Regions from separate parts of the Pseudoalteromonas sp. Scap06 genome, predicted to be linked through region 4. Evidence: predicted binding sites of a transcription regulator. Region 4 holds the regulator's gene; each other region holds the start of a gene.

Region 1 (5,802 bases), 1.1 Mb from region 4:
TGTCTGCCGATTTATACAGCTGATTAATCACCTCAGGATCGCGCTCAAAATGCATATAGCTGGCAAGTGTAGAGGCAATTGCTTGCGATGAATCTAAACCATTTATAAAACTGTATTTAAGGTTAGACTTTAAATCGCTGAGTTTTTGGCTATCAACCAACTCGGTACGCGCTTTAGCATACGTACGATTAATGGCATCACGTACTGTGGCTAAATCATCGGCATTTTCAACTTTTACAAATACATGCAGTAACCCTGGATCTTTTGTCTCTGGGTTGTAGGTAAACATTTGACTCGCTATTTGCCTTTCTACTACCAGCTCTTGGTAAATATCTGAATTGCTAGAAAAATAAAGCTGCGAGAGTAAATCTAATGCGGCTCTGTCTTTTTTCTGAGGCTCCCATGCGGCGCCTTTATACGACACAAGTAACCAGTGACCAGGTAATCCTTCGTTTTGCTCATGCACATATTTTGGCGCTTGTTGAGTTGGCTCTTTTGGAATATCAGCAACATAGTCGCCTTTTTGCCAGTTACCCCAGTGCTTTTTAACCATCGCCATGGTCTCTTTTGGCTCAACATCACCAACAATCACAAGCGATACATATTCAGGCTTATAAAACTTAGCAAAAAATTCTTTACCGTAGGCCATTTGATCTGGCATGGCTTCAATATCTTCAAAAAAGCCCATAGTAGTGTGTTTATAGGTATGTTTATCGAACGCTTCTTGGCGTACCGCACTTAATAATTTACGAATTGGACTGGCATTATTTTTTAAGTACTCGCCTTTAACCGTTAGCGCTTCCGTTCTAAATTGTTCTTCGGTGTAGCTTAAGTTTTGAAAAATATCAGCTTCAATCTCAAGTACTTTATCAAGATGCTGTTTTGAAAAATTTAAGTGGTAGTTAGTGTAATCGTTAGTTGTATAGGCGCGGTTATCAACCCCTGAATTTTTTAGAATATCTGAATACACATCTTGCGGAAACTTTTCAGAGCCTTTAAACATCATGTGTTCAAAAAAGTGAGCAAAACCAGTTTTACCCGCTTCCACTTCATTACGCGAGCCAACAGATACAGGTATTTGTAGCGATACTACATCTGGGTAATCGGTTTTAACTACCATAACGCGCAAGCCGTTATCTAGCTCTTCTATTAGGTAATCTTGTGAAAAAACACGCTCATCTGCTTTATTAACTTGTTCTTGTTGGGCTACTGTTTGCGTGTTTTGACTTTGCTGCATAGCGCAACCCGTTAAAGCCAGCGATACCGCTAGGCTAGTTGCCAATAATTTAAATTTCATTGTTATCCCTTTTTAAATTGAGCAATTTTTAAAACATTTACCAAACTAAGTATGCCGTAAAGTAATTAAATATAAGAGCCCTAAGCCTATTAATTATGTAAACAACTGTGTCAGTTATTGCTGGTAACTTGGTTTAACTATGAAAATAATTCACGTTAGTTGAGAAACTTTCAATAAATAAATCTATCTAGACGTCTAAATGGCTGCTATATTAAATCCATCATCACAAATTAAGCTGGAATGGGGATTATGGCTTTATCACTTCAAGAAAAAATACAGGACACCAACCAAGGTGTTTACCTAATTGGCACAACACCGCCAAAAATTGGGACTGATAAAGCGCAATTAAAAATCATTGCCGAAAAGTTATTAGGCCGTTTACACGAAATTGAATATGACGGCGTAGTTATTTATGACATTCAAGATGAAAGTAGCCGTACAGAGCAAGCGCGTCCATTTGCATTTAAGCAAACAGTTGATCCGCGCGAGTACAGCCAACTCTTACGAGGCTTATCTGATCTTGATGTAATTACTTATAAAAGTGTAGCTCAGCGCGGTGTGAGTGAGTTTAAAGCGTGGTTAGATGAAACCAAAAATGACTACGATTTAAAAAACGTGGTGTTAGTGGGTAGCCCTTCATCAGCAGGTGATATAAAGCTGAGCTTACCGAATGCCTATAAAACACTGGCAGAGCAGTCTGAAGATTTCTTTTTAGGTGGTGTAACCATTGCTGAGCGCCATGCCAATAAGCGCAACGAGCACCAACGCTTAATAGAAAAAACAGCACAAGGATGCCAGTTTTTTATCTCTCAAGCCGTTTACAATGCACAAGCAACCATAGATTTAATAACCAGTTATGCGCGCACATGCAAAGCACAAGGCCTGACACCTAATCGGATTATATTAACCTTTACGCCTTGTGGTGGTGAAAAAACCTTGGAGTTTATGCAGTGGCTAGGTATCTCGGTGCCAGAGGCAACTAAATGGCGCATGCTTGATTCGGAAAATACACTAAGCGAATCAGTGCGTATTTGTCGTGAAAATCTCGACTCAATTTTAAAAAGCTGTGCGCACTTAGGTGTGCCACTGGGTTTAAATATTGAAAGCTTAACCAATCGTAAAGAAGAAATAGATGCGTCTATTAACTTATACCGTTTATTAAAAGCCACAATGGAACTCAACCTTGCGGAGAAACTGATAGCGTAAAGTTAAACTGATTTATACCGTACTTGGCAAGCTGCTGGCTTGCCTTTTTTATATTTCCAAGTTAGTTAATAAAATAATTGAAAACAAAAGATTAAATACACACCCATTTTGCTATTACTTCAAACATACTTTCAACTTTAATAGGCTTTGAAATATAGCCATTCATACCGCAACCTTTCGCCTTTAGTAAATCGGTTTCTCTTGTATTAGCAGTCATTGCAATAATGGGTAAATTTTTAAACTTTGCTTGTTTTTTTATTTCTTTGGCTGCTGTGTAACCATCCATTCGGGGCATCTGGCAATCCATTAACACCCCATCATAGGTTTTATTTTTTAGCGCTTCTAATGCCTCAATACCATCATTGGCAACATCAACGATTAAGCCTTTTTTGCGAAGTATTTGTGTTGCTACTTGCTGATTGAGCGGATTGTCTTCAACCAATAAAATATGAATACCTTGAAGCTTTTGTAATGCATTTTGTGTATCTGAGCTCTCTTGTGATTCTGGCTTATTAAGTGTTTTTATATGCATAATTTGTAAAAGTACATTGTATAATGTGCTTTTAATAATTGGTTTGATCAGCACTTTATAAGTGTTATCAGCAAATCCTAGTAGGCTTTCGTTGAGTGCTTTATTTTCACAAGGTGCTACTACGATTAGCTTTTTCGCATTTAATTTGAGTTCACTTCGAAGAGACTGCGCAGCCCTGTCATTATTTAAATTTAAAGTACGCCAATCTATAAAAATAAAGTCGTAATCATGTAAGGCGCTTAACCGGTCTAGCACTTGGTTGATATTATTTGCAATATCAACTTTAACTTCAAATCCAATAAGCAGCGTTTGTAATGATGCTAACGTACTGTCTGAACTTTCGATAACAAGGGCCTGCTTAGCCCTAACATGTGATATTTCAAACTCACTTTTTTTAGTCGAATAGCTAAGTGGAATAGTAAAGCTAAAACAACTTCCTTTATTGAGTTTACTGTTTACTAAAACATTTCCCTGCATTAGTTCTACCAACGTTTTACTTATTACCAAGCCAAGCCCAGTCCCACCAAACTTTCGCGTTGTAGACACGTCAGCCTGAGTAAAAGGTTTAAATAGTGAGTCTACTTGTGCTTGGCTCATTCCAATGCCATTATCTAAAACAGAAAAAGTGACACTGCAAAAATTGTCTACCTTTTGCGCTAACTTTACAGCTAATACAACTTTGCCGCGGGTTGAGAACTTCAGTGCATTATTAAGCAAATTTAACAGCACTTGATTAAGCCTTAATGCATCACCAATAAAAAAGTCAGGCAGTAAGGGGTCAATATCAAACAGCACTTCAATTTTTCTTTGTGATGCTAGCGTGCTAATAATATTGACAAGATTTTCTAGAAAGATATTAAAATTGAATTCTTTTTGTTCTAGCTCTATTTTACCCGCTTCGACCTTTGAAAAGTCTAAAATATCATTAATGATCCCTAATAAAGACTCTGCCGAATAGTGAATTTTTTCAACATAGTCGCGTTGCTTATCAGAAAGCCCGGTATCTAAAGCAAGATAAGCCATGCCAATTATTGCATTCATCGGGGTACGAATCTCATGACTCATATTTGCCAAAAAGTCTGATTTAGCATTATTTGCAGCTTCTGCATCTTGTTTCGCAAGTTTGAGGGCATGGGTTCTATTAGCAACCTCTTGCTCTAAGTTTTCAGCCGCTCCTTTGAGCACTTCATTGGCTTCGTAAAGTTGTAATGATTTGGCTTCTAATAGCTTTTCAGCTTCTTTTCGCGCCAAACGCTCTCGCTCTAACCTGCGCTGTAAAAGAGCAATGTCCATATCTAACCTACCAATGTTAAGTTAAACGTAGCAACTTGATGATCGTCATTGATATCGCTGCTTATACTTATATTTTCCTTAAAATGTTCGGCTGCGCCTTCTATTAATCCCTCAGCGAGCATGGCAAATGGGTTACTTGAATGATAAATCATCTGCATTTGGGTATTACTTAAGTGGTTGGTTTTAAAGGTGGGCAACTCAACGTCGGTATATAGTTTTTTAACTTCTACATGCACGTGCTGATCTATGGTATCTAAAAAATCAAACGTTGTAGTGAGCTCTTCAAAAAACTGTGGATAGTAGACTAAGAAGCGCTTTAGTAAGTATTTACCGTATTCTTTAACGAGTACATCAACCGGAATATCAACAATACTGCTCAGTGAGGTCACTAACTTTAAAAGCTCTTGCTTATTATAGTTACCAACACTGGTATAAGCCCCATTGGAATCCAGTTCGTTTTGCTCAATGATTTGATCAGCAACTGCTGGTGAAAATGTGATCTCGACCATTTCTAGAAATTCAGTAAAAATAATACCTTTCATACAACTACCCACTCATTAGCTATAAACAAAGTATAGTTTCAAACTAAAAAAATTCACGTACATAGCATGCGTATATGTTAATTAGTTTGCTGTGTATATTGGCATAACAAGTTAATAGCAATTAACGATTTAATAACCGATTTTTTTATTTAACTTATATTTTTGCTTATTTTTATACATTGATTGGTCTGCATCATTTAAAAGTGTTTCAAATGGCTGCTTTTTTTGCTCAGAAAAACTATAACCAACACTTAGTGATAACTCGCAAATTCCATCTAATACTAGTGCATTAGCAAACTCAATCGAAATTGTATTTATAATGTGGTCTAGTTTACTCTTATCATTTATTTGCATGACAGCAACAAACTCATCGCCTCCTAAGCGCCCCACGATGTCGGCATCTCTTAGGTGCTTTTTTAACGTTGTGGCTAATGTAATAAGGGCTTTATCGCCCGCTTCGTGGCCAGAGTTATCGTTTAATTTTTTAAAGTCGTTAATATCGATAAATAAACAACACACATCAAAACCTAAACGATGAGAAAGGTTTAGTTTTTGCTGAGCAAGTAAACTTAATGCTCGACGATTATAAATATTAGTGAGCGGGTCTAGCATTGCAATTTCGCGCATTTTTTCAAAATTATATACAAGCGCTAAATCGTCTTCTATTAAGTCTCGTAACTGATTAATGAGCTCAAAATATTCATTCGTATAGTTTGTTTCTTTGTTGTCTTTTAAGCAAAGCGTCCCAAATACATCTCCTTGCGGCCAGTGAATGGGTAAACCTAAGTAGGAGTTAACGCCATTTTCAACTACCTCAGGCATGGCGCTCCACATTTCAGTACTAGCAGCATCATTAACATATAAGAGATTGTCACTTTCGACCACATGCCTACAAAACATATCACTTTCAGGAGGAATAGTAGGGTTGGTCT
Region 2 (5,802 bases), 770 kb from region 4:
TTTTGATCTGGATGAGTTTAAGCGTATTAACGATACCTTAGGCCATGATGCGGGCGATCAGCTATTGGTTGAAGTGGCAACACGCTTAAAACAGCGCTTACGAGCGGAAGATACCATAGCCCGTTTAGGGGGGGATGAATTTGCTGTTCTACTTAGTGGTATTGAACATCAAAAAGAAGCATCTGAAGTCGCTGACACTATACAAAAAACCTTAAATCAGCCGATAAAACTTGGCAGCAATGAAGTGATTGTTAGTGCAAGTATTGGTATTACCTTAGCGCCTTTTGATAGCCTAGAAGAAGATCAGTTATTAAAGCATGCCGATTTAGCTATGTATGAAGCAAAAGCCAAAGGGCGTAATACCTTCCATTTTTATAGCCAAGATTTAAATGCAGCAGCTAATGAACGATTATTCCTAGAAAATGAGTTGCGTCATGCGATTAAAGAAAAGCAACTCACGTTACATTACCAGCCACAAGTTGATTGTCGCGATAATAGCGTGGTGGGGTATGAAGCATTACTTCGTTGGTTCCATCCTACGCAAGGGTTTATTCCTCCGACTAAGTTTATTCCGATAGCTGAGGCAACGGGTTTAATTGTGGAGCTCGGTAAATGGGTGCTACAACAAGCGTGTGAGTTTACGAAGCGACTAGAACAACAAGGTAGAGCAAGTAATATGTCGATCAATCTGTCAGCAAGACAGTTTAAAGACGCAAGCTTAGTGCCTATGCTGAAAAAAATAATTATAGAGACGCAGATTAATGCTAAAAGTCTGCATCTTGAATTAACCGAAAGCATGCTGATGGGGAATGTTGAAGCGGCTATTGAGCAGTTACATCAACTTAAAAAGTTGGGTATCTCAATTTCTATTGATGATTTTGGTACGGGTTATTCTTCACTTAGTTACCTTAAGCGTTTCCCTGTCGATATTCTTAAAATTGATCGCTCGTTTGTCAAAGATATACCTGAGGATGATAACGACATGGAGATCACTGCGGCCATTATTGCTATGGCACAAAAGCTGAAGCTTGATGTAGTTGCCGAAGGGGTCGAAACAATCGAGCAAGTTGAGTTTTTACAAAACAATAATTGTTTTATTGTTCAAGGCTATTATTTTAGTAAGCCAGTGGCTGAGGATGATATTCCCGCATTATTTGATCAATTAGCAGCGCTAAAAATTATTAAATAAGCAAGAATTGCGGGTTAACCACCCGCAATTTTTACTTTAAATTTTAATCCTTCTAAAATCGCTTTTAATTTGTCGCGATCATCACCTTGTACTTCAATAACACCTTCTTTTACTGCGCCCCCTTGGCCCATCTTACTTTTTATTGTTTTTGCTAACTTTTTCAAATCATGCTGTTGTGGATCAAGACCAACAACCAGCATTACACCTTTACCTTTTCGGCCTTTGGTTTGACGTTCTATGCGAATTGACCCGTCTTTAAATAGTTTTACATCCAGTTCTTTTTCTGGCTTTGGCTGATCAATTCGCCCTGTTGCTGTTGAATACACTAAGTGACTATCACTCATAATTAACCTACTTAAGATTGAATATAATAATGCGGCAAATAATAACAAATTTGTGAAGCAAAGGCGTAATTTTTGCACCTAAGCTGAACACCTTTTAATGCCCCCAAAGATAAAGCAACCAGTTTAAATACCGCAATTATATCTATGAATAAAAGTGTTTAAAGATTTTAAAAAAGCACTTTAAATTGGCTAGCACTATAAAAACATCCATGCTACTATTTCGGCATTATAGATGTATGGACGTCCAAATGGTTAATTCTTACTTAGAGTATGCTCAACTTAATGTTGAGCCACAGTTAATTCACGCTGAGCTAGAAAAGCTTGAGCAATACCTAAATAAAAATGCTGCACCAGCCGTGCGTTGGGAATATCAAATTCCTGAGCTAGGTGAAGGTGGGGCATGTAGTTTATTTGGTTACCTACAGGATGAGCCGTTTAAACTAAGCGATTATGTCAGCCAAAGTACGCAAACAACTGAAAAATTAGCGCAACTTCAATTGATTGTTGACTACGTCATTGAAAACACAAAGCTTGATTGGTACGGCATTTATCAGAATACCCACACCAATGAAGGGGAGCAGTTATTAAAGCTGGCTTATTTTGGTGCGCCGAGTCGTCCTTTATTTCCGCTTACTGCTGAATTTGCGACTGCCAGCAATAACGTTCAAGTAGCGCTTAGTGGTAAAGGGCGCGTTATTAATAATGTTGAGCAGTATTTAGCGGCAGGCGGTGAATATTACACCTGTGATCCGAAAGTAAAAGCAGAAGCCTGTTTACCGCTATTTAATGCACAACATCAGTGTATAGGTATTGTTGATGGTGAAGCCTTCAGCACTGATTTTTTTGATAAAGCGACGCTCGCGTTATTAATTGCGTGCTGCATTAAAATTCCTCACTTTTTAGTGTAAATAACACTAGTCAATCTAGTGAGTTTTTATGTTAAGCTTATCGCAACAGCTAACCCCTAAATAACGAAGAGATAGCCAATGTTCTCAGTATTAAAACCATTACCAACAGACCCTATTCTTGGCCTTATGGCGGCCTACAAGCAAGATACTAACCCAAATAAGATTGACTTAGGGGTTGGTGTATATAAAGACGAGCAGGGGAATACCCCAGTATTAAAGTCAGTAAAAAAAGCAGAAGCATTTCGTTTAGAAAATGAAATGAGCAAATCTTACATTGGTCTTGCTGGTAATTTAGATTACTGTCAACAAATGGAAAATCTTCTACTAGGTGAACACCCTGCATTATTAGCTAACCGCGTACGCACAGCACAAGCTCCTGGCGGTACTGGTGCACTTCGTGTTGCTGCAGAATTCATTGTACGTTGTAATCCAGATGCAACTGTATGGGTAACCAATCCAACGTGGGCAAACCACATTAGCTTATTTGAAGCTGCAGGCTTAACGGTAAAAGAATACCCATACTACGATTACGAAAACAAAGATTTATTGTTTGATGAAATGGTTGAAACACTAACACAGGTGCCTAAGGGCGATGTGGTGTTATTACATGCATGTTGTCACAACCCAAGTGGTATGGATTTAAACGAAACACAATGGAATACTATTGCTGAACTTGCAAAAGATGTGGGTTTTACGCCATTAATTGATATTGCATATCAAGGTTTTGGCTCTTCTTTAGAAGAAGATGCGAATGGTTTACGTATTTTAGCCAATGCGGTTGAAGAGTTGATCATTTGTTCATCATGTTCTAAAAACTTCGGCTTATACCGTGAGCGTATTGGTGCCTGTTCAATCATTGCAAAAGACAGTGCAACAGCTGATATTTCAAACTCGGTGTTATTAAGTGTGGTACGTAGCATTTATTCTATGCCGCCAGCGCACGGTGCAGACATTGTAAACACTATTTTAAGCAGCACAGAATTAACGCAGCTATGGCACAGTGAACTTGATGAAATGCGTAACCGTATTAATGGTTTACGTAGTTTAATTAAAGACAGCCTGGCAGCAAAAGATATTGCTCAGGACTTCTCGTTTATTGACCGCCAACACGGTATGTTCTCTTTCTTAGGTATTAATAAAGAGCAAATCGAGCGCCTACAAAAAGAATACGGTATTTACATTGTCGGTTCTAGCCGTGTTAACGTAGCAGGTATTAGCCAAGCAAATATCAACTACTTTGCTAACGCAGTTGCTGATGTTTGTAAGTAATCAGTAAGAAGCTTTGGCTTTTAAATAATAAAAAAACCGCACACTCGTTGCGGTTTTTTATTGTTTCTATAATGGCTTAAAGCCAGCGAATAGCACCTGAAATACGTTCATTATACATATCAACTGGTGAGCCAAGGCTTGCAATTAGCACGGTATCGGCCTGTTTGCCACGATTTATATGGCCAGCATAGCGAGAGTCATTAAAATCATCAGAGCCAATTTCAAAAATTTGGTTATCGCTTGGCACAATAAACACGGTCATAGGCCCAAAGTCAGACTCAAACACTAAATGTAAGCCTCTCTCACCTTGAAAATCGCAAAAGGTAACGTAAGTGACTTTACCAGGCAAATCACTAATTTGACCGCCAAGTAAAGCCAGCTTTTCATTAACAGCTTGTATGCTAATTGGTTGAGTCTTATTTAATGCATAAATTTCATGGTAAACATGAGCTAGTGCATGCTCACCAGCCGTTTGATTAATGCTTTGCTCTTCGCTAAACATAAACGCACTGACTGCAATCACAAATGAAGCCGCTAAGGCCAAATGTACTCGGTCAAACTTAAACCATGAGCGTGCACTAACCACGTTATCCTTTTGCTCAAGTTCATCTGTTCTGGCTTTTTCTTTTAACGAGGTATTTAAAATAATTCGTTCAGCAAGATTGTCAGGCACAGGGATTTCAAGCGCATTGTCGAGTTGTTTATCGAATGCTTTGCTTTCATTCAAAAATTGTTGTCTGTCGGCACTGCTGTTTGCAAATTCCTGTAGCTCTTTGTCCAGCTCATTTGGCTGCGCAATTGTGCGGCGACGAAACTCAAGTTCATCCATTATTTTGATGCTCCTTTAAGTTGTTCATCATCACGGCTTAATGCCTCTTTAAGTTGATTTTTTGCTCGAAATAAACGTGTCATGACCGTATTTTTATTTAAGTTAAGAATGTCTGCAATTTCATCTCCGGTGCAGCCCATTACCACCTGTAGCAACAGCGGCTCTTTGTATTCATCAGCCAATAAAGAAATTTGTCGCTGGATAACGGTTTGTTCCATTGCTGTATCTAAGCTATGGCTGGTTTGATCCACTAGTGTGTCGTTATCTACATCACTGTAATCAAATTGCTTGCGCTCAAAGCGTCTGGCATTCTCACGCCTTAAAATGGTCAGCAACCATGGCTTAGCTGCTTTTTGGTCGAGTAACGAATCAAGCGAGCGCCATGCACGTAAAAAGGTTTCTTGCACTAAGTCATCCGCAATAGTCGGGTCGTTACATAACCAGTAAGCAAAGCGATAGAGTTCCTTGTGATAAACATGAACCAAGGCTTCGTAGCGTTGTTGTTTTTCAGCCATATTTATTAAGACCCGATCATTCGATTTTTTATTTCCAAACATAAGTACTTTTTAATTAAAATTATTATAGGCCAAAAAAGTAACTAAGATTCTTATTAAGAATATAGCTCTTTTAACGCAGATGATGACTTAGCTGTGTGCGATTGATGTTTTTTTAATAAACTAACAATCGCTTCTAAATCAGTGCTGGCCGATTGGTTACCGTACAACTGTGCTTGTAAATTATTTACCTGCGCAGTGAACTGCGAGTTGTTTATCATAGCGCATAAATGGGTGAGAGCTCCTACCTTTTTATCTGTTCGAGTTAGCGCGTATAGATTAAGTGCATCGTAAAATGCTTTATTATCACGGCTTTTAGCAAGTATTTGCAGTGTTTTTAATTCTGCTTGCTGATTGCCTCTATGATTTGCTTGCGCCGTTTGTTGCGCTTCTTTAGCTGAGCGTTTTATAAAGTAAAGAACCAGGGTCACAATCCATAATACGTAACCTAATACGGCTACAATAATAAGCCATAGAGGCGTACTAGTATGGCGTTGCACGCTGAGCGCTTGCTGCGTTGGCTCTGCATCCGTGTTGTTTAAATTACTTTCAACGGGAGGGCTCAGCGAGTTTGCTGGTGCTGTGGTGCTTGGTGTTACCGTAATTGTGCGCTCTGGTAAAGTTGCGTAACTAATTCGGTTCATTTTGGTGTTATACCAAGGCAGGGTAATTTCAGGCAATGTATAGGTGCCTGGGGTTTGTGGAAGTA
Region 3 (5,802 bases), 1.1 Mb from region 4:
TACAACACGTACCTTTTTACCCTGCGCACGTAGCTCTTTCGCAGAGTCTTGCGCTAGTTGTACTTCAGAGCCGGTAGCAATAAGAATAAGCTCTGGGTTGCCGTCACAACTTAGGATGTAACCACCCTTTTTAACGTCGCTTAATTGCTGTGCATCACGTGCTTGTTGCTCTAAGCCTTGGCGAGTAAAGATTAATGATGTAGGACCGTCTTTACGTTCAATAGCTTGTTGCCATGCAATTGCCGATTCAACTTGGTCACATGGGCGCCAATTGTAAAGGTTAGGCGTTAAACGCATGCTGGCAATTTGCTCTACAGGTTGGTGAGTTGGACCATCTTCACCTAAACCAATTGAATCGTGCGTGTATACAAAAATGCTTGGTTGCTTCATTAATGCAGCCATACGAACCGCGTTGCGTGCGTATTCCATAAACATTAAGAACGTTGCACCGTAAGGAATAAAGCCTTTATGAAGTGCAATACCATTCATAATTGCCGACATACCAAACTCACGCACACCGTAGTAAACGTAGTTACCACTTGCATCGTCTGCCGTTAAGCCTTTAGAGCCATCCCAAATTGTTAAGTTTGAACCTGCTAAATCGGCAGAGCCACCCATAAACTCAGGTAGTAACGGACCAAATGCGTTTAATGCATTTTGCGATGCTTTACGTGATGCTGGATTTGCTGGGTTTGCTTGTAACTGCTCAATATACGCTTGTGACTTTTCAGCCCAATCAGCGGGTAAATCTGAATTTGTACGGCGTTTGTATTCAGCTGCTAGCTCTGGGAATGCTTGCTCGTAGGCAGCAAATTTCTCATCCCAGCTTGCTTCAAGCTGTTGGCCTTTTTCTTTGTTATCCCACTGTGCATAAATGTCAGCAGGGATTTCAAATGCATCACCCGTCCAACCTAAGAACTCGCGAGATGCTTTAATTTCGTCATCACCTAATGGTGCGCCATGACAATCGTGGCTACCTGATTTATTAGGTGAGCCATATCCAATTACTGTTTTACAACAAATTAGCGTTGGTTTGTCAGTCACGCTTTTTGCTTCGCTAATTGCAGCACTTACAGCATCGCTGTTGTGGCCATCAACGTCGCTAATTACATGCCAGCCGTATGCTTTAAAACGTGCTGGTGTGTCATCGCTAAACCAGCCTTCAACTTCACCGTCGATTGAAATGCCGTTGTCATCCCAAAATGCCACTAACTTGCCTAGGCCTAATGTGCCAGCAAGCGAACAGGCTTCATGAGAAATACCTTCCATTAAACAACCATCACCCATAAATGCGTAAGTGTGGTGATCAACAATGTCATGGCCTTCACGGTTAAATTGAGCGGCTAATGCTTTTTCAGCAATTGCCATACCTACGGCATTTGTGATCCCTTGACCTAATGGACCCGTAGTGGTCTCAATTCCTGGCGCGTATCCATATTCTGGGTGGCCTGGTGTTTTAGAGTGCATTTGGCGGAAGTTTTTAATTTCGTCCAGTGGTAAATCATAACCACTTAAATGCAATAGAGAATAAATTAGCATTGAACCGTGACCATTTGAGAGTATAAATCGATCTCGGTCAGCCCACTCTGGATTTGTTGGGTTATGTTTTAGATAATCGCGCCATAATACTTCTGCGATATCAGCCATGCCCATAGGGGCTCCAGGGTGACCAGATTTGGCCTTTTGTACTGCGTCCATTGACAAGACGCGAATAGCATTTGCAAGTTCTTTGCGAGATGGCATGAATTCTCCTACCTTTATATGTATTTGCGCGGGTATTTATATACCTCCATTCTTACTTATTGTAGGGGCTGTGTGCAATTAAAAACCCATAAAAATAGGACATTATGAATATTTTTTAAGAACCTTTTACTATTATATATTTTATTTAGACGTCTAGGCGTAAAAAAACTATGCAAGTTCGCTTGTTTTAGATAAAATACGCGCCTTAATTTTTTAGCGCTAATACCGACGTTTGTGAAGCGCAATATTTGTGAGCATAATTACAATGGCAAAACATTTATTTACTTCTGAATCTGTTTCTGAAGGTCATCCGGATAAAATCGCCGATCAAATTTCTGATGCGGTACTTGATGCTATCCTAGAGCAAGACTCTCATGCCCGTGTAGCGTGTGAAACTTACGTTAAAACCGGTATGGTTATGGTTGGTGGTGAAATCACTACTAGCGCATGGGTTGATATCGAAGAAATTACACGTAAAACAGTACGTGAAATTGGTTACACACACTCAGATATGGGCTTTGATGCCGATTCGTGTGCAATTTTAAACACTATTGGTAAACAGTCTCCAGACATTAACCAAGGTGTTGACCGTACAAGCCCTGAAGAGCAAGGCGCTGGCGACCAAGGCTTAATGTTTGGTTACGCATGTAACGAAACTGAAGTATTAATGCCTGCTCCAATTACTTATTCTCACCGTTTAGTGCAGCGTCAAGCTGAAGTTCGTAAAAGCGGCGAGCTTAACTGGTTACGTCCAGATGCAAAATCACAAGTTACATTTGCATACGAAAATGGCAAGCCAGTAGGTATTGATGCCGTTGTACTTTCTACTCAGCACAGCGAAGATGTATCGCAAAATGACTTAGTAGAAGCGGTAATGGAAACAATTATTAAGCCAGTACTTCCTGCTGAGCTTATTACTAGCGCAACTAAATTTTTCATTAACCCAACGGGTCGTTTTGTTATTGGTGGCCCAATGGGTGACTGTGGTTTAACTGGTCGTAAAATCATTGTAGATACATACGGTGGCATGGCTCGTCACGGTGGTGGTGCTTTCTCTGGTAAAGATCCATCAAAAGTTGACCGCTCAGCGGCTTATGCTGCACGTTACGTTGCTAAAAACATTGTTGCTGCAGGCCTTGCTGATAAGTGTGAACTTCAAGTGTCTTACGCTATTGGTGTTGCAGAGCCTACTTCTATCAGTGTTGAAACATTTGGCACAGGTAAATTAGAAGAAGCGCGTTTAATTGAACTTATTCGTGAACACTTTGACTTACGCCCTTACGGTCTAATTCAAATGCTTGATCTTGAGCGCCCTATTTATCTTCCAACAGCGGCTTACGGCCACTTTGGTCGTGACGAATTCCCATGGGAACGCACAGATAAAGCAGACGCACTTCGCGCAGCAGCTGGTCTATAAGCCACTTAGCTAATATTTAAACGGCCCTTTTTAGGGCCGTTTTGCTATGTGTACTAAGTTAGTCGTAAAACAGTCTCGAACTGTTTAACATTTTAGGTATATACTCTGCTTATACAATAAAGCGTATTAGGGATAAAAAATGGCCGACAATTTTCGTGTTATATTTGTAGGACTTGCAGAAGGTGCAGACAGCCAAGCAGTGACCACTGCACTGACAGAAAAGCTGAAAACCTCGCCAGAAAAAGTGGCTGCTTTTTTTGATGGCAAACCGTTATTTGCCCCTTGCCCCAAAGATAAAGCACTCAAGCAAGCTAAGTTACTTTCAACGCTGGGGATTAAAAGCAAACTTCAGCAAGCTGCGGCTACACAAACGGCACCTCAAACAGCTTACGACAGCCAGCGAGATCAGCGCTTATTTGACGCCCTAGATTACATTACCAGTAGCCTAATTCGCCTTGAAGAAAAACTAGAAGATATTGAGCAACGCCTCCCTGAAGTTGAATTATCATTACCTGATGAAAACAATGAAGTATGGGAAGATGACGATTTAATGCTTGATGAGCCCCTCTCTACTGAGCCCAAAAAACGCGGCAACCTTGTTTTATATTCGCTGATTTCTACAGCCGTAATATTGCTTATTGTACTTGCTATGTACTTATTATTTCCTAATTTATTCTCTTTTTAATTACGGTTAAGCTATTTAATGAGTAATAATCGCGCACAAATAAGACACGATATTCGTAAAGCACGTAATAACCTATCAAAAAAACAGCAAGAATTAGCCGCCGAATCGCTTAAAGTGAATTTTATTCAACACTTAAAAAGCATAAATTCGGCCAAAAAAAGTCATATCGCGCTTTATTTAAGTAATGATGGAGAATTAGATACCTCATTGTTAATTAATGAATTATGGAACACTGACCAGGCTATTTACTTGCCCGTAATTCATCCATTTAATGGGGCTAATTTACTATTTCAACGCTATGAAAAAAACTCACCCATGAGAGCAAATCGCTATGGTATCTTGGAGCCTAAGTTGAACTGCTCTCAAATATGCCCCTTACCTGAGCTTGATTACGTTCTAATGCCATTAGTGGCATTTGATAAATTTGGTAATCGCCTTGGAATGGGAGGTGGGTTTTACGATAGAACATTGGCACGTTTATACGAACAACACTGGCAACAACCGCAACTTATTGGCCTCGCACATGCGTGCCAACAAGTCGATGAGTTACCGATTGAATCGTGGGATGTACCACTAAAAACGATCATAACACCCGATAAAATCTACTGTTGGTAACAACTAACCTTGTAAACTAACAGCCTATTTTGACACCAATGAGCAGACAACAATGACACAAGATGAATTAAAAAAAGCAGCTGCGTGGGCTGCACTCGAGTTTGTAAAAGAAAACACCATAGTAGGTGTAGGTACAGGCTCAACCGTTAATCACTTTATTGATGCCCTAGGCACAGTTAAAGACACCATCGTTGGTGCAGTATCAAGTTCAGAAGCATCTACAGCGCGCTTAAAAGAGCTTGGCATAGAAGTGTTTGAGCTTAACGATGTAGCAGCACTTGATGTATACGTTGATGGCGCAGATGAAATTAACGCCTTAAATGAAATGATCAAAGGCGGCGGTGCGGCGCTTACCCGCGAAAAAATAGTGGCAGCTGTAGCAAAACAGTTTGTATGTATTGTTGATGATACAAAACTAGTCGATACCTTAGGAGACTTCCCTCTTCCGGTTGAAGTTATTCCGATGGCACGTAGCTACGTTGCCCGTGAATTATTAAAACTAGGTGGTGACCCAGTTTATCGCCAAGGTGTAGTAACCGATAACGGCAACGTTATTTTAGATGTACATAATTTAAAAATTACCCATGCTAAACAGCTTGAAACACAAATAAATCAAATTGTTGGCGTAGTCACCAACGGCCTATTTGCAGAGCGCGGTGCTGATAAAGTAATTATCGGCACTAAAAATGGGCCACAAATTAAATAGGATATGGTTATGAGTAAGGTATCGTTAGCAAAAGACAAAATTAAAATTCTCTTGCTTGAAGGTGTTCACCAAAGCGCTGTTGAAACGCTAAAACGTAACGGTTATAGCAATATCGACTACGTTAAAACATCGTTGCCAGAGGACGAACTTATAGAGCGCATTAAAGATGTGCACTTTGTAGGGCTTCGTTCTCGTACTCATATTAACGAATCTGTATTAAACGCAGCTGAAAAGCTAGTTGCTGTAGGTTGTTTTTGTATTGGCACAAACCAAGTAGATTTAAACGCAGCGCGTGAGCGTGGTATTGCGGTATTTAATGCACCGTTTTCAAATACTCGCTCTGTAGCTGAGCTTGTACTTGGTGAAATATTGCTGTTATTACGTGGTATTCCACAGCGTAATGCCGCTGCCCATCGTGGCGGCTGGTTAAAAACAGCTAATGGCTCGTTTGAAGCACGCGGCAAAACCTTAGGTATTATTGGTTACGGTCACATTGGAACTCAGTTAGGTATTATGGCTGAAAATATTGGTATGAACGTGGAGTATTACGACATTGAAGACAAACTATCTTTAGGTAATGCTACACAAGTACATAACTTAACGCAGCTGTTGCAACGCGCTGATATTATTAGCTTA
Region 4 (5,802 bases):
CCACTATCTACATCTAAAATGAGTACTAAGCTTACATCCGCAAAGTGGTGGCCTTTGGCCAGCATTTGCGTACCGACTAAAATGCGTGCGCCACCTTGGTTTATTTCATCCAATGCTTTTTCAAGGCTGCCTTTGCGCCTCGTAGAGTCACGGTCTATTCGGCTAATTGGGATGTCTTTAAATTCAGTACTCAAAAATTCTTCTATTTGTTCGGTGCCTTTGCCGTTAGGAAATATCTGCGTGCTTCCACAGTCAGGGCATTGATGCGGTACTTGATATTGGTCACCACAATGGTGGCAAATCATCTGACCGATGGCTTTATGAAAGGTTGCACTCGTGCTGCAGCGATTACATTCACTTAACCAACCACACTCATGACATATTAAAGTGGGCGAAAAACCACGGCGGTTTAAAAATACCATTACCTGCTTACCTTTATTCAGGTGCTGGCGCATTATCGCTAAGCTCGCATGGGCAATACCCGCTTGATCAGGCTGACCTTTCATGTCGAGAAGCTTAAATTGATTATCGGTGGCCGTTTGTGCACGCTCACTTAATGTGAGTAACTGGTATTTGTTATTAATTGCTTTGTGCAGTGTTTCTAATGCGGGAGTCGCACTGCCTAAAATAAGCGGGATATTTTGCTGATATGCGCGATACGCTGCTAAATCGCGTGCATGATAGCGTAGAGTATCTTGTTGTTTAAATGAAGCATCATGCTCCTCATCAACCACAATCATCCCGAGTTTTAAAAAGGGTAGAAAAATACTCGAACGAGTACCTATAACGATAGCACAACTGCCTTTTTCACAAAACCGCCATGTTTGCAGACGCTCGTTATCGGTGAGCGCTGAATGCCATAGCATAATTGGCGTGTCAGGGAAGCGACGTCTAAAACGATTCACTGTTTGTGGTGTTAAACCTATTTCTGGAACAAGCACTAACGCTTGCTCTCCACGTTTTAACACCTCTTCAAGACACTGTAGGTAAACTTCTGTTTTACCGCTACCCGTGACACCTTCAAGTAAAAAACTATTAAAACCAGCACTTTGATTTATAGTAGTGCAAGCAATTGCTTGTTCTTTATTTAAGCGAGGCTTAGTGCCCACAGTAGGAAAGGCATGTTGCCATTGATTGTCATGTTCAATGGTTTGCACTATCAGTTCTTTTGCTAATAGGCTATCAATAGTCTTTTTATTAAACCCGAGGGCTTTTAGTTCCGTTAATGATGATTTACCCGATGCAGATAATTGCTTAAGCAAGTTAAGCTGTGTTTTAGCTTTTAAAGATGGTAAAAGCGCCCCTTTATCAGTTAACGTCAGCATATTTATACTGGTTTTATCAGGGCATTCACCTTGGCGCAGCGCATTGGGGAGTGCAATATGAATAGTTTCACCTAGTGGATAACAATAATAACGCGCAGTAAACTTCAGCAGCTCCAAATGTTGTGCAGATAACACCGGCGAATTATCAATTACTTCAATAATAGATTTGATTTTGCCTTCAGGAACTTCTGTATCGGTTTTTAAACTAAGGATAACCGCTACTTTTCGTTGATTGCCAAAAGGGACGAGTACGCGCATGCCAGGCTGCAATTTAGTCAGCGGTGTTAATTGCTCATCCACTTTATAATCAAAGGTGCGAGGTAAGGGGACTTTTATTGCAACTTCAACAAAACACATAACAACTCAACTAAGAAACCTAATAGCCTAATGTACTAAAAATAGTATTAAAAGCCTACCGACAAATCAGTAATCAATAGGTGTTTGCAGACTTTTTAGTAAAAAGAATAATTAAAGCTTGTGTGCGTGCGGGTTGTTGGATAAAATTCGCGACCAATAAATTTGTTTTAACGACGTATGGTGCCAGACTTCGGGTTTGGAGAGCGATGCGGCCTTAACTAGAGGTTCCTATGAAAGAAGGTATTCACCCTAAGTACGAAGTAATTTCTGCAACTTGTTCATGCGGAAACAAATTCGAAACTCGTTCTACTTTGTGTAAAGACATTCACTTAGACGTATGTTCTGCGTGTCACCCGTTTTACACTGGTAAGCAAAAGATTTTAGACACTGGCGGCCGTGTTGATCGCTTCAACAAGCGCTTCGGTGCACTTAGCAGCAAAAAATAATTTTTTGTTTCTATGTAAAAAAAGCACCTTAGGGTGCTTTTTTTGTGCCTAAAATTCACTTATCCCTCCATTTTATAACAGTTTTGTATTTATTATTTTTGCATAACTATTTCCTGTTCTTATTCCGAATATGCATAAACATTTGCAGACAAAATTGCCAATATTATCTATATTTTTATTTGTTACACTTTAAATATGGTACTTAAATGTAGTTAACGTGAAGTTATTTGTATTTAAAGTTAAACAAAGTTCGGTATTTCACTATTTTAATTTAAGACTGAAAAGAGTATTTCATAAATATTGAATAAGGGTAAAAACGACCTGTAATATTCATTTTTATGACGAATTTATATTTTAAAAATGTCAGGATAATCTAGGGAAGTTGCTGATAAATCACTTAAAATTAAGAGTTCTAGCATATAACAGGATAGACCTGATATTGCTTGGAATTTAAAAATAATAAAGGTATCGTAGAATAAAACTACCTCTCACTTTAACTTAAATTGCAGGATATAATCGCGTTATGTCAGATTTTCGTGAACAAGCACTACATTACCATGCCCATCCCGTTCCAGGTAAAATCAGTATTGAGCTGACCAAGCCCGCTGAGACGGTTAAAGACCTCGCGCTCGCATATAGCCCAGGTGTTGCAGAACCTGTTCGTGAAATTGCCGCTGATCCAGCAAATGCCTATAAGTATACTGGTAAAGGAAATATGGTTGCGGTTATTACTAACGGCACCGCAATTTTAGGCTTAGGTAATTTAGGCCCACTGGCCTCAAAACCAGTAATGGAAGGCAAGGCATTATTATTTAAACGTTTTGCAGGTCTAGATTCAATTGATATAGAAGTTAAGCACCGCACAACCGAAGACTTTATCAACACGGTTGCGAATATTGCAGACACGTTTGGTGGTATCAACCTAGAAGATATTAAAGCGCCAGAATGTTTTGAGATAGAAAAAGCACTTATAGAACGTTGCAGCATTCCTGTATTTCATGATGACCAACATGGTACGGCAATTGTAACGGCTGCGGGTATGCTAAATGCGCTAGAAGTACAAGGTAAAGCAATTGAAGATGCGATTATCGTGTGTTTAGGTGCCGGCGCTGCAGCTGTTGCCTGTATGGAGCTTTTAATTAAGTGTGGCGCACTGCGTGAACATATTTATATGTTAGACCGTAAAGGCGTTATTCATACACGTCGTGATGACTTAAATGAATATAAGCAATTATTTGCAAACAATACGGATAAACGTACTTTACAGGACGTAATTGAAGATGCCGATGTGTTTGTTGGTGTATCAGGCCCTAATTTATTAGCCGCCGATGATTTGAAGTTAATGGCTGACCGCCCAGTTGTATTTGCATGTTCAAACCCCGATCCTGAAATTGATCCGCAATTAGCACATGCTGCACGCAACGATCTTATTATGGCGACTGGCCGTTCTGATTATCCGAACCAAGTTAACAACGTACTTTGTTTTCCATTTATTTTCCGTGGCGCACTAGATGTACGCGCAAGTGAAATAAACGATGAAATGAAAATAGCTGCTGTAGAGGCAATTCGCAGTATTGCTAAAGAGCCAGTTCCGGCTGAAGTACTGACTGCTGCAGGTATCGATAAACTAGAGTTTGGTGCTAAATATATTATACCAAAACCTATGGATCCGCGCTTATTGCCTCGTATCGCCAAAGCCGTTGCTCAAGCTGCAGTTGATTCGGGTGTGGCACAAATTGATATGCCAGAGAACTACATGGCGTAATTTTAAGTGTGAATTAACGCAAAAAAAACCTCAGCATTTGCTGAGGTTTTTTTATAACACAGATAAAGAAATTTAATCTTCATTTAAAATAGGCACTTCTAGTCCCATTTCTTGCATTATTTTCTTCACCTCTTCAGGTACTTTTTCTGCGTTGTCTTTACGTAGATCATCATCATTAGGCAGCGGTTGCCCTGTAAATGCATGCAAAAATGCTTCGCATAAAAGCTCACTATTTGTTGCATGGCGCAAGTTGTTTATTTGACGACGAGTACGTTCGTCAGTTAATACTTTTAATACATTTAGCGGGATCGAAACGGTGATCTTTTTTACTTGTTCGGATTTTTTCCCGTGTTCTGCGTATGGGTGAATATATTCACCATTCCATTTAGCCATAAGATGTATCGTTGCCTCAGATTATAAATTGCTCACACAGCATCAAAGCGTGTAAATATGCGTGAAATTCTATCGGTTTAAAAAAGATAGTCAAATACTAGTTATTTAGCTATCTAGACATTTAAATGCTTTGACATCTTAAACTGCATGCGCTACCTTTTAGACGTCTAAACTTCCAAAATAGTAAAGGTGACGAAAATGAGTGAAAAAAATAAGGCAACAATTGCTGTTCGTAGTGGAATAGAAGCCGACAAACAGCATGGTGCGGTTGTTCCACCGCTTTATTTATCAACAACTTACTCATTTTCTGACTTTGATACCAAACGCCAATATGATTATGGCCGCAGTGGTAATCCTAACCGTGACATTTTGGCTGAGGCGCTCACTGAACTTGAAGGCGGGGCTAAAGGCATTATTACTGCAACGGGTATGGCGGCAGTTCACTTAACAACTCAATTATTAAATAGTAACGATACGTTAATGATTCCTCACGATTGCTATGGTGGCAGCTATCGTTTATTTACCTCACTAGAAAAACGCGGCTTGTTAAAGCTAGAAGTGGTCGATTTCACTAAAAGCGAAAGCTTATCGCAAATTCTTGCTATTAAACCTAAGCTGATCTGGATTGAAACACCGAGTAATCCAATTTTACGATTAACTGATATTAAAGCAGTTACCGATATTGCTAAGCAGTGCGGTGCTCTGGTTGCTGCCGATAACACATTTTTATCGCCGGCTTTGCAAAATCCGATTAAATTTGGTGCTGATATTGTGGTTCACTCAACTACTAAATATATCAATGGTCATTCAGATGTTGTTGGGGGGGCGGTTATTGCAGCAACCGCTGAGCTTGGTGAAGAACTGGCATGGTGGGCAAATAATATTGGCATTACTGGAGCGCCATTTGATAGCTATTTAACTCTCAGAGGTTTGCGCACGTTAAACGTGCGTTTGAGGCAACACCAAGAAAATGCACTCGCTATTGCACAGTATCTAGAAAACTCCCCGTTTGTTGCTCAGGTTTACTATCCAGGTCTTGAATCACATCCACAACATGCGCTTGCTAAGGCGCAGCAGTTTGGCTTTGGTGCAATGGTTAGTTTTGATATCAAAGGCGATATAAACGATGCTGCAGCGTTTTTAACGCGCTTAAATGAATTTAGTTTGGCGGAATCATTAGGCGGAGTTGAAAGTTTGATTTGTCACCCCGCAACCATGACCCATGCAGGCATGGAGGCGACTGCCCGTGCAGAAGCTGGGGTGGGTGATACGCTTATTCGTATTTCGGTGGGTATTGAAGATGCAAAAGACTTACTTGCTGATTTAGACAGGGTATTTAATTTGGTTCGCCCCGGGCAAGCAGATAATGCTTTAGCTGCAAAAAATGGTGCCAGTGAGTCATTTGGCTCAGCGAAACTAAACGCGGCGCATCCGGCGTTATGGTAGTGCCTACCAATTTTGAAAATATAAAACATGAAGTCGAGTTGGTATTAACATGGTAAATCAGGTTCATAAA

The links. The regulator MetJ, encoded in region 4, represses methionine synthesis genes. The targets are predictions, from matches to a motif close to TAGACGTCTAGACGTCTA.
Positions count from the first base shown of each region.
Region 1: the regulator MetJ is predicted to act here: its motif matches at 1,486-1,503, upstream of FLM47_RS12155 (methylenetetrahydrofolate reductase).
Region 2: the regulator MetJ is predicted to act here: its motif matches at 1,763-1,780, upstream of FLM47_RS05050 (translation initiation factor).
Region 3: the regulator MetJ is predicted to act here: its motif matches at 1,890-1,907, upstream of metK (methionine adenosyltransferase).

Region 1 is NZ_CP041330.1:2,616,446-2,622,247, forward strand. Features, by position in the region: gene FLM47_RS12150 (pitrilysin family protein) at 1-1,297, opposite strand, end outside; gene FLM47_RS12155 (methylenetetrahydrofolate reductase) at 1,547-2,503, shown strand; gene FLM47_RS12160 (response regulator) at 2,595-4,328, opposite strand; gene FLM47_RS12165 (heme NO-binding domain-containing protein) at 4,331-4,870, opposite strand; gene FLM47_RS12170 (sensor domain-containing diguanylate cyclase) at 5,000-5,802, opposite strand, start outside.
Region 2 is NZ_CP041330.1:1,096,609-1,102,410, forward strand. Features, by position in the region: gene FLM47_RS05045 (EAL domain-containing protein) at 1-1,189, shown strand, start outside; gene FLM47_RS05050 (translation initiation factor) at 1,204-1,533, opposite strand; gene FLM47_RS05055 (GAF domain-containing protein) at 1,782-2,441, shown strand; gene FLM47_RS05060 (amino acid aminotransferase) at 2,520-3,710, shown strand; gene FLM47_RS05065 (DUF3379 family protein) at 3,787-4,539, opposite strand; gene FLM47_RS05070 (sigma-70 family RNA polymerase sigma factor) at 4,539-5,096, opposite strand; gene FLM47_RS05075 (BatD family protein) at 5,150-5,802, opposite strand, start outside.
Region 3 is NZ_CP041330.1:2,581,679-2,587,480, forward strand. Features, by position in the region: gene tkt (transketolase) at 1-1,743, opposite strand, end outside; gene metK (methionine adenosyltransferase) at 2,009-3,160, shown strand; gene FLM47_RS12035 (hypothetical protein) at 3,300-3,845, shown strand; gene FLM47_RS12040 (5-formyltetrahydrofolate cyclo-ligase) at 3,864-4,460, shown strand; gene rpiA (ribose-5-phosphate isomerase RpiA) at 4,513-5,166, shown strand; gene serA (phosphoglycerate dehydrogenase) at 5,176-5,802, shown strand, end outside.
Region 4 is NZ_CP041330.1:325,441-331,242, forward strand. Features, by position in the region: gene priA (primosomal protein N') at 1-1,682, opposite strand, end outside; gene rpmE (50S ribosomal protein L31) at 1,913-2,128, shown strand; gene FLM47_RS01495 (malic enzyme-like NAD(P)-binding protein) at 2,652-3,893, shown strand; gene metJ (met regulon transcriptional regulator MetJ) at 3,966-4,286, opposite strand; gene metB (cystathionine gamma-synthase) at 4,485-5,732, shown strand; gene metL (bifunctional aspartate kinase/homoserine dehydrogenase II) at 5,782-5,802, shown strand, end outside.